3 regions of the Streptomyces sp. NPDC051555 genome follow, and region 3 is predicted to be linked to each of the others. Evidence: riboswitches for the same ligand, from Rfam matches in the RefSeq annotation. Region 3 holds a riboswitch; each other region holds the start of a gene.

Region 1 (3,265 bases), on a different contig from region 3:
GTGCCGGTCGGGGCGACCCTGGGCAAGGACTGGATCTTCAAGAAGGTCTACTCGTCCATGGACCGGGTGCTCGTGCACTCGGCCAGCTTCGGTGCCAACGCGCAGGCGATGGCGGCCGGGCTCGCGGTGCTCTCCGTCATGGAGAACGAGTCGGTGGTGGCGAACGCCCGCGCCATGGGCGACCTGCTGCGCGGGCGGCTCGCGGCGATGGTGGACGAGTACGAGCTGCTGCACGAGGTGCGCGGCCGGGGGCTGATGATCGGCATCGAGTTCGGCCGCCCGTCCTCGCTCGGCCTGCGCAGCCGGTGGACCATGCTCCAGGCCGCGCGCAAGGGGCTCTTCGCGCAGATGGTCGTCGTACCGCTGCTCCAGAAGCACCGGATCCTGACCCAGGTCTCCGGCGATCACCTGGAAGTGATCAAGCTGATCCCGCCGCTGATCGTGGACGAGGCGGACGTGGACCGCTTCGTGGGCGCCTTCCGGGAGGTCATGGACGACGCCCACGGCGGGGGCTCCTTGATGTGGGACTTCGGCAGGACCCTGGTCAAGCAGGCCGTCGCGAACCGCTGACGGCCCGGCCCCGCCCGGCCCGCCCTGCCCGGCCGGTCAGGCCGGTGACTCGAGGTAGTGGTCGCGCAGTCGGTCGAGGGTCTCGGGCGTGAGCCCGAGGCCCTCGGCGAGGTAGCGGTCGGTGCTGCCCCAGATCTCCTCCAGGGTGGCGAAGGCCGCGAGCAGGTACTCGGCGCGCGCGTCGAACAGCGGGGCGAGCAGCTCCATCACCTCGGGCGAGCGGGCCTCGGCGGACTCGCTGCTGCGGCGCACCCGGTAGCGCCGGTGCGGGGCGTTCGACTCCAGGTAGTCCGCCACGATCGCCTCGCGCTCGACGCCGAGCGCGAGCAGGGTGACCGCGATCGACAGGCCGGCCCGGTCCTTCCCGGCCGCGCAGTGCATCAGCACCGGCACCTGGTCCTGGACGAGCGCCTGGACGACCTGGCGGTGCTCCGCGGTGCGGGTCGTGACGATCTCCCGGTAGGAGTTGGCCATACGCAGCGCGGCCTTGCCCTCGCCGAGGACCTGGCGCAGCTGGTCGAGGTCACCGTCGCGGACCATCCGCCAGAACTCCGTACCGTCCGCCGGGTCGGAGAGCGGGAGGTTGACGTTGCGGACCCCGGGCAGCTCGACGTCCGGGCCTTCGAGCGCGTGGTCCGCGGCGTTGCGGAAGTCGAAGATGGTGTGCAGCCCGAGCGAAGCGAGGAATTCCGTATCGGTTTCGGTGGCATGTGCCAGATGTCCGCTTCGGAAGACCTGTCCCGCTCTGACCCTCCGTCCGTCCGCGGTCGGGAGCCCGCCCACGTCACGGAAGTTGCGCACTCCGGTCAGCTCCGGCTCCGTGGACGGGGCCTGGGGTATCTGCTGGGTCACGAGGACTCCTCCATATCGTCGCGGCATGTCCGAATTACACTAGTTGAGCGCAACTTGCCACAAGGGACGGGGAGATCGGATCGCCCCCGTGAGCAGGATCATACGGTCACCGTGAGTGTGTGATCACGAAAGTCGAATTGCCTTGTGGGGGCGGCCGTTGTCGCGGCGGATTCGACGGAGGGTGACCGGAATTCCGTCGATCCCTCACCCGGGCCTTTCCTGCGGGGAATTCGCGGCTTGTTCCGGGGGGCCGGACGGAATACCTTCGCGTCGACCCGGATGGACCGCCTAATCCTGCCACCATCCGAAACCGCACCCGACGATCCACACGCCCGGCAGGAGCGGGGGAACCAGGTAAGCCGCCGTCACCGGAATGGATCTTTTCCTCCGGACGGCTCGGGGTGAAGCCGTACGCGTACGGCCGGACATCTCCAGTCCGAACCCGACAGCTCACCTCGCAGGCGACGGAGAGGAATTCGCCATGCCCGCAAAGGGAAAGCACCGCCGCCCGAAGTCCAGCCCGATAGCCCGCGGACTCGTCGTCGCCGGCACCGGGAGCGCGGCGCTCGCGCTGCCGCTGATGGGTGCCACGGGCGCGCACGCCGCGACCGGCTCGACGGCCACGACCGCTACGACGGCCGGCGCGGCCACCGCTGTTGCGACCCAGGCGCCCCCGGCCCAGGCGCCGGCCGCCGCGCCGGGGACCTCCGCGGTCTACACCGTGGTCCCGGGCGACTACCTCTCGAAGATCGCCGCGGAGCGGCACCTGAGCGGCGGCTGGCAGCAGGTGTACGCGGACAACCGCGAGGCCGTCGGTGCCGACCCGTCGCTGATCCACCCGGGGCTGAAGCTGACCCTGGGGGCGCGGGCGCAGCAGCAGGCCCCGGCCGAGGAATCCGCTCCTGTCGAGGAATCCGCTCCGACCGAGGAATCCGCTCCGGCGGCGGACGCGGGATCGGACGCGGGGTCGGACGAGGGCGCGAGGGACGAGGGCGCGAGCGACGAGGGTACGAGCGGCAAGCCCGCGCAGGGTACCGGTAGCGGTACGGGCAAGGGCTCCGGTTCGGGCGCCGCCTCGGCCTCCGGCTTCGTCGCTCCGGTCTCCGCCTCCATCACCACCCGGTACGGGGCGAGCGGCAGCATGTGGTCCAGCGGTCACCACACCGGTGTCGACTTCGCCGTGGGCACCGGCACCACCGTTCGCGCGGTCGGCGCGGGCACCGTGGTCTCCGCGGGTTGGGGCGGCGCGTACGGCAACGAGGTCGTCATCCGGCACGCGGACGGCCGCTACTCGCAGTACGGCCACATGTCCCAGCTGTCGGTGTCGGTCGGCCAGAGCGTCGGCGCGGGCCAGAGCATCGGCCTGTCCGGTTCCACGGGCAACGTCACCGGCCCGCACCTGCACTTCGAGATCCGCACGGGCGCCGGCTACGGCACGGACGTCGACCCGCTGGCCTACCTCCGCTCGAAGGGCGTGAACGTCTGACCGGCGAGCGCCGTTCGGCACGAAGAGGGGCCGGGACCCGAGGGGGGTCCCGGCCCCTCTTTCATGTACCTGACAGGGGCCTCACTTATTCCTTACCCGCCGGGTGGTATAGATCACGGTCCGTCAAGGGGTGGCTACGGTGGCGTAGGTCACGCCTTGGGGTGAAGGATGTCTTCTCGTGGCAGCGACGACAGCGATGACGACAAAGACGACGACGAAGACGACGCAGACGACGACGAACACGGCGAACACGAACGCGACGAACACGAACGCGACGACACTGAAGACGGCGCTCCAGGGCATCGGCTCGTACGCGGCGATCGGGGACAGCTTCACCGAGGGCGTGGGGGATCCGGG
Region 2 (3,265 bases), on a different contig from region 3:
TGACCGAGGTGTGCGCACGGGTCTGCCGCGAGCGCGGGGCGTTCCTGAGCGTCGGCGCGGGGGGCAGCAGCACGCGGGCGAGCGAGGTCGCCCTGGCGGGGCTGCGGCGGTGGCCCGAGGTGCGGGCCGCGCTGGTGACCGTGCCGTCCTTCGTGCGGCCCTCGGCGGCGGGGGTGCTGGCGCACTTCGAGCGGCTCGCGGAGGTCGCTCCCGTACCGCTGGTCGTCTACCACATCCCCTACCGGACCGGTCAGCCGCTGGACGCCGGGGCGCTGCGGGCCCTCGGGGCGCTGCCCGGGGTCGCGGGGGTCAAGTACGCGGCGGGCGGCATCGACCAGGACACGGTGGAGCTGCTGGGCGATCTGCCGGACGGGTTCACGGTCCTGGCGGGCGACGACGCCTTCGCCTCGCCCCTGCTCGCCCTCGGGGCGGGCGGCGCGATCCTGGCCTCGGCGCATCTGGCCACGGAGCGGTTCGCCGCGCTCGTGCGGGCCTGGCGGACGGGCGACGTGTCCGGCGCACGGGCGCTGGGGCACGCGCTGGCCCGGCTGTCGGCGGCCGTGTTCGCCGAGCCGAATCCGGTGGTGCTGAAGGGGGTGCTGCACGCGCAGGGGCGCATTCCGACCCCCGACGTGCGGCTGCCGCTGCTGCCCGCCGGCGCCGCCTCGGTACGGGAGACGCTGCGCAGGCTGGAGGAGCTGGCGGAAGTGGAGGAACTGACGGAGGTGGAGGAAGTGGAGGAGCTGGCGGACCGCACCGCGTAGGCGGGCGCGCGGCCCCGCAAGAAATCCCCAAGAAGCACTAATGGGCGATTTGCCCTTGAATGCCGTACGGGCCGCTCGCCGGTGACGTCAGTCACGCGGGAGCGGCCTTCACGGCCGCCCCCGCGGGGGTAGCGGAAGGATGGATTCCGGGCGCCGCAATGAAATACGGCAATTCCCGACCCGGCCGGGTGAGATCAATTTCCCGGCCGCTTCCGATATACCGATCACTGCGCGGAATTCAAGCCCTTGTTCCACTCCTCTTCTCTCCTCTACGGTCACCGCAATCCGGGTGGAACGCCGAATCCTGCCGCTACCCGCGAACCCATCCCACTCACGTACGGCAGGAGCGGGGGAACCAGGTAGGCCGCTGGTCCGGACACATGGTCCGGCCCGGCTCGGGGTGAAGTCGCACCGCTGACACGCACGTCCTCGTCATGCCTCGGGCATGTCCGCGGGCGAGCCGCGTCACGGTGCGGCCGGACAGCTCCCGTCCGAACCCGACAGCTCACCTCGCAGGCGACGGAGAGGAATTCGCCATGTCCGCATCGGGCAAGCACCGCCGTCCCAAGACCAGCCCCCTCGCCCGCCTCCTCGCCGTCGCGGGTACCGGCGGCATGGCACTCGCCCTCCCCCTGATCAGCGCCTCCGGCGCCGATGCCGCACAGCCGGCCGCCGCCACGGCCGCGGCCCCCGCCGTCGCGGCATCCGTGGCCGCCACCGCTCCCGCGCTCTCCGTGCGGGCCGCGGCGTCCACCACCTATTCCGTGGTCGCGGGCGACACCCTTTCCACGATCGCCCAATCGCATTCCGTGAGCGGCGGCTGGAAGAAGCTCTACGCGGACAACCGGGCGGCGATCGGCAACGACCCGTCGGTGATCCGGCCGGGGACCGAGCTGACGATCGGCGGCGCGGCGAAGGCGGGTTCGGCGGCGGCGGCCGTGGCGGCCGTGGCGGCCGGGCGCGATGCGGGGGCCGCCCCCGCGCGGGCCGACCGTTCCGTGCGGGCCACGACCCTGTACGCCAACAACCTCGACGGCTGGATCCGGCAGTCGCTGGACGTCATGGCCCAGCACGGAATTCCGGGCACCTACGACGGAATTCGCCGCAACGTCCTGCGCGAGTCCTCGGGCAATCCCCTCGCCATCAACAACTGGGACTCCAACGCCGCGGCGGGCATCCCCTCGAAGGGCCTCCTCCAGGTCATCGACCCCACCTTCCGGGCGTACCACGTGCCCGGCACCGCGACCGACTCCTACGACCCGGTAGCGAACATCACCGCCGCCTGCAACTACGCCGCCGACCGCTACGGCTCGATCGACAACGTGAACGGCGCCTACTGAGCGGACCAGGACGCGGCCACCAACGACCGCCGCGCGGCGTGCAGATGGGTGGCCGCGGCCAGCCAGGCCCACGCGTAGCGGTCGGCGGCGGGATCGACGAGACGACCGAAGACGTCCCGGGGCCGCCGGTCGGCCTCGGCGGCCAGCGCGGCGGCCAACTCCGCGGCCCCCGCGAAGCCGGCCCGACGCAGCGGCCCCCGGCCGCCGTTCGGCGCGAACTCGCCGCGGGCCGCCTCCGCCACCGCCCGACGGCCCCCCGCGACCCCGGATTCCAACAGCCGCCGCACCCGCCACAGCGGTGACCCGCCCAGCGCGTCCGGTACCGGCTCCCGGTCCCGTACGTCGGCCGCCTCGGGTGCGTCGGCCCCGGCCGGGAGGTGGGACCCCTGGAGCAGGTCGTAGCCGAGGTCGGCCCGGCCCAGCCACTGCGGCGGCAGCCGCAGGGTGTACGCCGACCCCGGCACCGGCCCGACGGCCAGCGGGCGCAGGGTCGCGCTCCGGTCCGGGTCGGGGCGGCCGAGCACGCGCAGCGCCAGCCCGGGGCGGTCGGCCAGGCGGCGGAGGTTCGCGGTGTGCGCCAGGTCCGGATGCGGGTGGGCGGGGACCAGGGCGATCAGCGGCGCGTCGGGACGTACCGCGCCGTCCGACGACAGCTCGCGGACCAGCAACCGGTCGCCGGCCGCGGCCACCACCAGCACGTCGCACCCGAGCAGGCCCGGGTCGGCGGCCGGGTCGGCCAGGGCCCGCGCCACGGCTTCGGCCGCCGGGCGGGCGAAGAGCGCGGCGGCCGGTCCCTCGCTCCAGTCGATCCCGCGCAGCGGCGTCGCCCGTACGCCCCGGCCCGACCCGAGGCGGCCGTCGGCGGACACGGTCGCCCCGACCACGTGCAGTGCGCCCCGGGCCAGGCCGGCGTGGTCGAGGACGGCGCCGCCGAGGGACACGGAGGCGCTCGCGGCGCCCCGGGCCCGGCCGATCCCGCCGGGGCGGACGTCGGCGAGGGTGAACCGGTCGCCATCGGCGTCGACGAGGTGCGTGACCACTCCCGCGTGTCCGGTGGCCGAGAGCACCGGCTCCCGGCAGAGGCCGTACACGCGCAGGCTGCCGCCGGACCGGTAGGCGCGCCGGGAGCCGCCGGCGGACGGGAGCGCGGCGGTGTGCAAC
Region 3 (3,265 bases):
GAGACCGGGATCGAGGAGCTGCTCCGCTACGACGGTCCCGTGGAGTTGGCGACGTGGCGCTACGCGACCGTTCCGCTGACCCTGGGCGGGCAGGACATCCCGGCGGGCGATCCGGTGCTCGTCGTACTCGCGGCGGCCGACCGCGACCCCGCGCGGTTCGACGATCCGGACGTCCTGGACCTCTCGCGGAGCGACAACCAGCACCTCGGATACGGACACGGCATCCATTACTGCATCGGCGCTCCGCTGGCCCGGTTGGAGGGTCAGACGGCCCTCGCGACTTTGCTGACGCGTCTGCCGGATCTGGAACTCGCCGTTCCCCCCGAGGAGCTGCGCTGGCGCGGCGGACTGATCATGCGTGGCCTGCGCACGCTTCCCGTCAGGTTCACAACCCCAAACGTTCCGGAAGCGGAATGACCCGTCCCGGGCGCCCCAGCTGACCCATCGTCAACTCTGTGACCTTGACGTGATCTGCGCATCATCGACTTGTGACAAGCGTTCGAACCGGGCTAGGTTCGCGTCGCCCCCGCCGCCACGCGAAAGGTCCACCCTCATGCGTTCCGGGAACGGCCGCCACAGACGCCCCCGTCAGGTCCCCGCACTCGTCGTCACCGCCGGAGTCGCAGGCTCCGCACTCGCCCTACCGCTGTTCGCCGCCTCCGGCGCGAGCGCGGCCGAGACCACCACCTGGGACTCGGTGGCCGAGTGCGAGAGCGGTGGGACCTGGAGCGCCGACTTCGGCAGCGGGTCCTACGGCGGACTCCAGCTCACCCTGGACCAGTGGAAGAACGCGGGCGGGCTGGAGTTCGCGGCGCGCCCCGACCTGGCCAGCCGCTCGCAGCAGATCACCATCGCCGAGCGGGTGCTCGCCGCGCAGGGGCCGACGGCCTGGCCGCTGTGCGGGGAGTCCTCCGGGCTCACCCGCGGCGGCCCCGCGGCCACGGTCGACCCGGGTGTTCCCGGACGTTCCGGTTCCGTCGCTCCGAGCCCCGTGCGACCCGAGGGATCCGCGCCCGGCTCGCTCGCCGGCGCGCCGGCCCCGGCGGCCACGCCGACCTCGACCGGGCACATCCCCGGAGCCACCGCCGCGCCCGGTGGGCCCGGCGACTTCGCGGCGATGCCGCAGTCCCCGCTGACGTCCGTGCTGCCCGTCATGCCGGACCCGGCTCCGGTTTCCGGCGGCCCGGGCGCCCCGACGGGTGCGACAGGGTCCACGGGCGCGCCCGCCCCGTCCGTGCCCGGCGGTTCGACGGCCCCCACCGGTCCGACGACGTCCCCGTCCAACACCGCGGTGCCCACGGCCCCGACGCCCTCCACGACCCCGACGACCCCGGCCGGCTCGGCCGCCGTTCCGCAGGGCGAAACGGCCGGAGCCGGTGGAAAGCACCGCGGAACGCCCGCCGCAGAGGCGCCGGTCGGGTCTGACGCCGCGTCCGCGCCGTCGTACACGGTGAAGGCCGGCGACAATCTGACGGACATTGCGAAGGCCGAGGGGGTCGAGGGTGGCTGGAATGCCCTTTACACGGCCAATCAGCAGGTCATCGGGCATGACGCCGACCTGATCACTCCCGGGCAGAATCTCGATCTAAGCCAGAAATAGGGGCACTTCGGGCACGAAGATCGCCAGGTATGTCCCTTTCGTGCAAATGAGACATGCATCTCTTCCGTTCAACTGGCGTGTCCTGCTCGGTGACTGCCCCAAACCCCGCTCCCACCTGGGCAAACACCCGTCCCGAGAGCGCAAGTAGGGGCTGTTTCTCCCCGATGTCGCTCGTTGAACATCGGGGAGAGACCTGTCTACCTTCTGAATCGCTCGCCACCGCGGGCTCCTTCGACCGCATCGCCGAATCCTGCCGGCGGACGGAGGGAACACGTCGCGCAAGCGCCGAAGGCAGGAGCGGGGGAACCAAGGTAAGTGCCGGAACCGGCCATTGAGAGATGGTCACGGAACCGGCTTGGGGTTAAGCCGCGCACCTCGGTGCGCGACCGGGCAACTCATCCGCCCGAACCCGACAGCTCACTTCGCAGGCGTCGGTGAGGAGAAAACCATGCTGCTTTCCGGCAAGGGCAAGCACCGTCGCGCCTCCAAGGCCACCCGTGTCGTCACCCTCGTCGGTGTCGCCGGTGTCGCCGTGGCGGCTCCGCTGATGACCGCCGGCGCCGCGAGCGCCGCGACCGCCTCCCAGTGGGACGCCGTCGCCGCGTGCGAGTCCGGCGGCAACTGGTCCATCAACACCGGCAACGGCTACTACGGCGGCGTGCAGTTCTCGTCCTCCACGTGGGCCGCGTACGGCGGCAAGGCGTACGCCTCGCAGGCGAACCAGGCCACCAAGGCGCAGCAGATAGCCATCGCCGAGAAGGTCCTCAAGGGCCAGGGCAAGGGCGCGTGGCCGTCCTGTGGCGTGGGCCTGTCGAACTCCGCCTACAACGGCGGCGGCTCGACCGAGACCCCCAAGCAGACCAAGCCGGAGAAGAAGGTCGAGAAGAAGGCCGAGCCGAAGCAGGAGACCAAGCGCCCCGAGGCCCCGGTCACCCGCTCCGAGCGCGCCGAGACCCCGGCCCCCACCAAGGCCGCTCCGTCGACCGAGGCCCCCAAGACGGGCACCGGCTCCTACGAGATCAAGTCCGGCGACACCCTCGGCACCATCGCCCAGGCGAACGGCGTCAAGGGCGGCTGGCAGAAGCTGCACGAGCTGAACAAGGACACCGTCCCGGACGCCGACCTGATCTTCCCGGGTCAGAAGCTGAAGCTCAGCTGAATCCTGCGGTGACACCGCGCGGTAACACCGTGCGGTACCACTGACTGTGACGCTGCGCGGTACTTCCGCACGGACTTCGCGGTACGCATAATTCGCCATCGCCCGGCGCGTCTCCCCCCACGCGCCGGGCGGTGGCGTTCGTGCAGGCGGGGGTGATCCGTTCGGCATTCCGCCGGACCTTCCGTATGTCCCGTAAGAGGGGTATTCAGACCCTTTTTCGTCCCACGGAGCGGTTGCTCGGCTGGCCGAGCGCCCGGAGCCGGTTAGGCTCTAGGCGGCAAGGCCATCCCACGGCCTGACACGCCACCGCACACCCAGCGTCACATCCCAGAAGGAGATGCTCGTGCCGTCCATCGACGTCGTCGTAGCCCGGGAAATCCTGGACTCCCGAGGCAATCCCACGGTCGAGGTCGAGGTTGGCCTCGACGACGGCAGCACCGGCCGTGCTGCAGTTCCGTCCGGCGCCTCCACCGGTGCATTCGAGGCCATCGAGCTTCGTGACGGTG

The links. Region 3 has a riboswitch for cyclic di-AMP ahead of ACIBEA_RS38225 (transglycosylase family protein). Riboswitches for the same ligand answer to the same signal wherever they lie in the genome.
Region 1: another riboswitch for cyclic di-AMP. It lies ahead of ACIBEA_RS00480 (peptidoglycan DD-metalloendopeptidase family protein); the one in region 3 lies ahead of ACIBEA_RS38225 (transglycosylase family protein).
Region 2: another riboswitch for cyclic di-AMP. It lies ahead of ACIBEA_RS01890 (transglycosylase SLT domain-containing protein); the one in region 3 lies ahead of ACIBEA_RS38225 (transglycosylase family protein).

Annotation. Positions count from the first base shown of each region.
Region 1 is NZ_JBITDP010000001.1:104,098-107,362, forward strand. It holds gene ACIBEA_RS00470 (aspartate aminotransferase family protein) at 1-570, shown strand, start outside; gene ACIBEA_RS00475 (tyrosine-protein phosphatase) at 607-1,422, opposite strand; cyclic di-AMP (ydaO/yuaA leader) riboswitch at 1,730-1,899, shown strand; gene ACIBEA_RS00480 (peptidoglycan DD-metalloendopeptidase family protein) at 1,904-2,908, shown strand; gene ACIBEA_RS00485 (SGNH/GDSL hydrolase family protein) at 3,087-3,265, shown strand, end outside.
Region 2 is NZ_JBITDP010000001.1:453,849-457,113, reverse strand. It holds gene ACIBEA_RS01895 (dihydrodipicolinate synthase family protein) at 1-764, shown strand, start outside; cyclic di-AMP (ydaO/yuaA leader) riboswitch at 1,050-1,296, shown strand; gene ACIBEA_RS01890 (transglycosylase SLT domain-containing protein) at 1,301-2,104, shown strand; gene ACIBEA_RS01885 (hypothetical protein) at 2,098-3,265, opposite strand, start outside.
Region 3 is NZ_JBITDP010000030.1:84,639-87,903, reverse strand. It holds gene ACIBEA_RS38235 (cytochrome P450) at 1-417, shown strand, start outside; gene ACIBEA_RS38230 (transglycosylase family protein) at 554-1,600, shown strand; cyclic di-AMP (ydaO/yuaA leader) riboswitch at 1,874-2,046, shown strand; gene ACIBEA_RS38225 (transglycosylase family protein) at 2,049-2,759, shown strand; gene eno (phosphopyruvate hydratase) at 3,097-3,265, shown strand, end outside.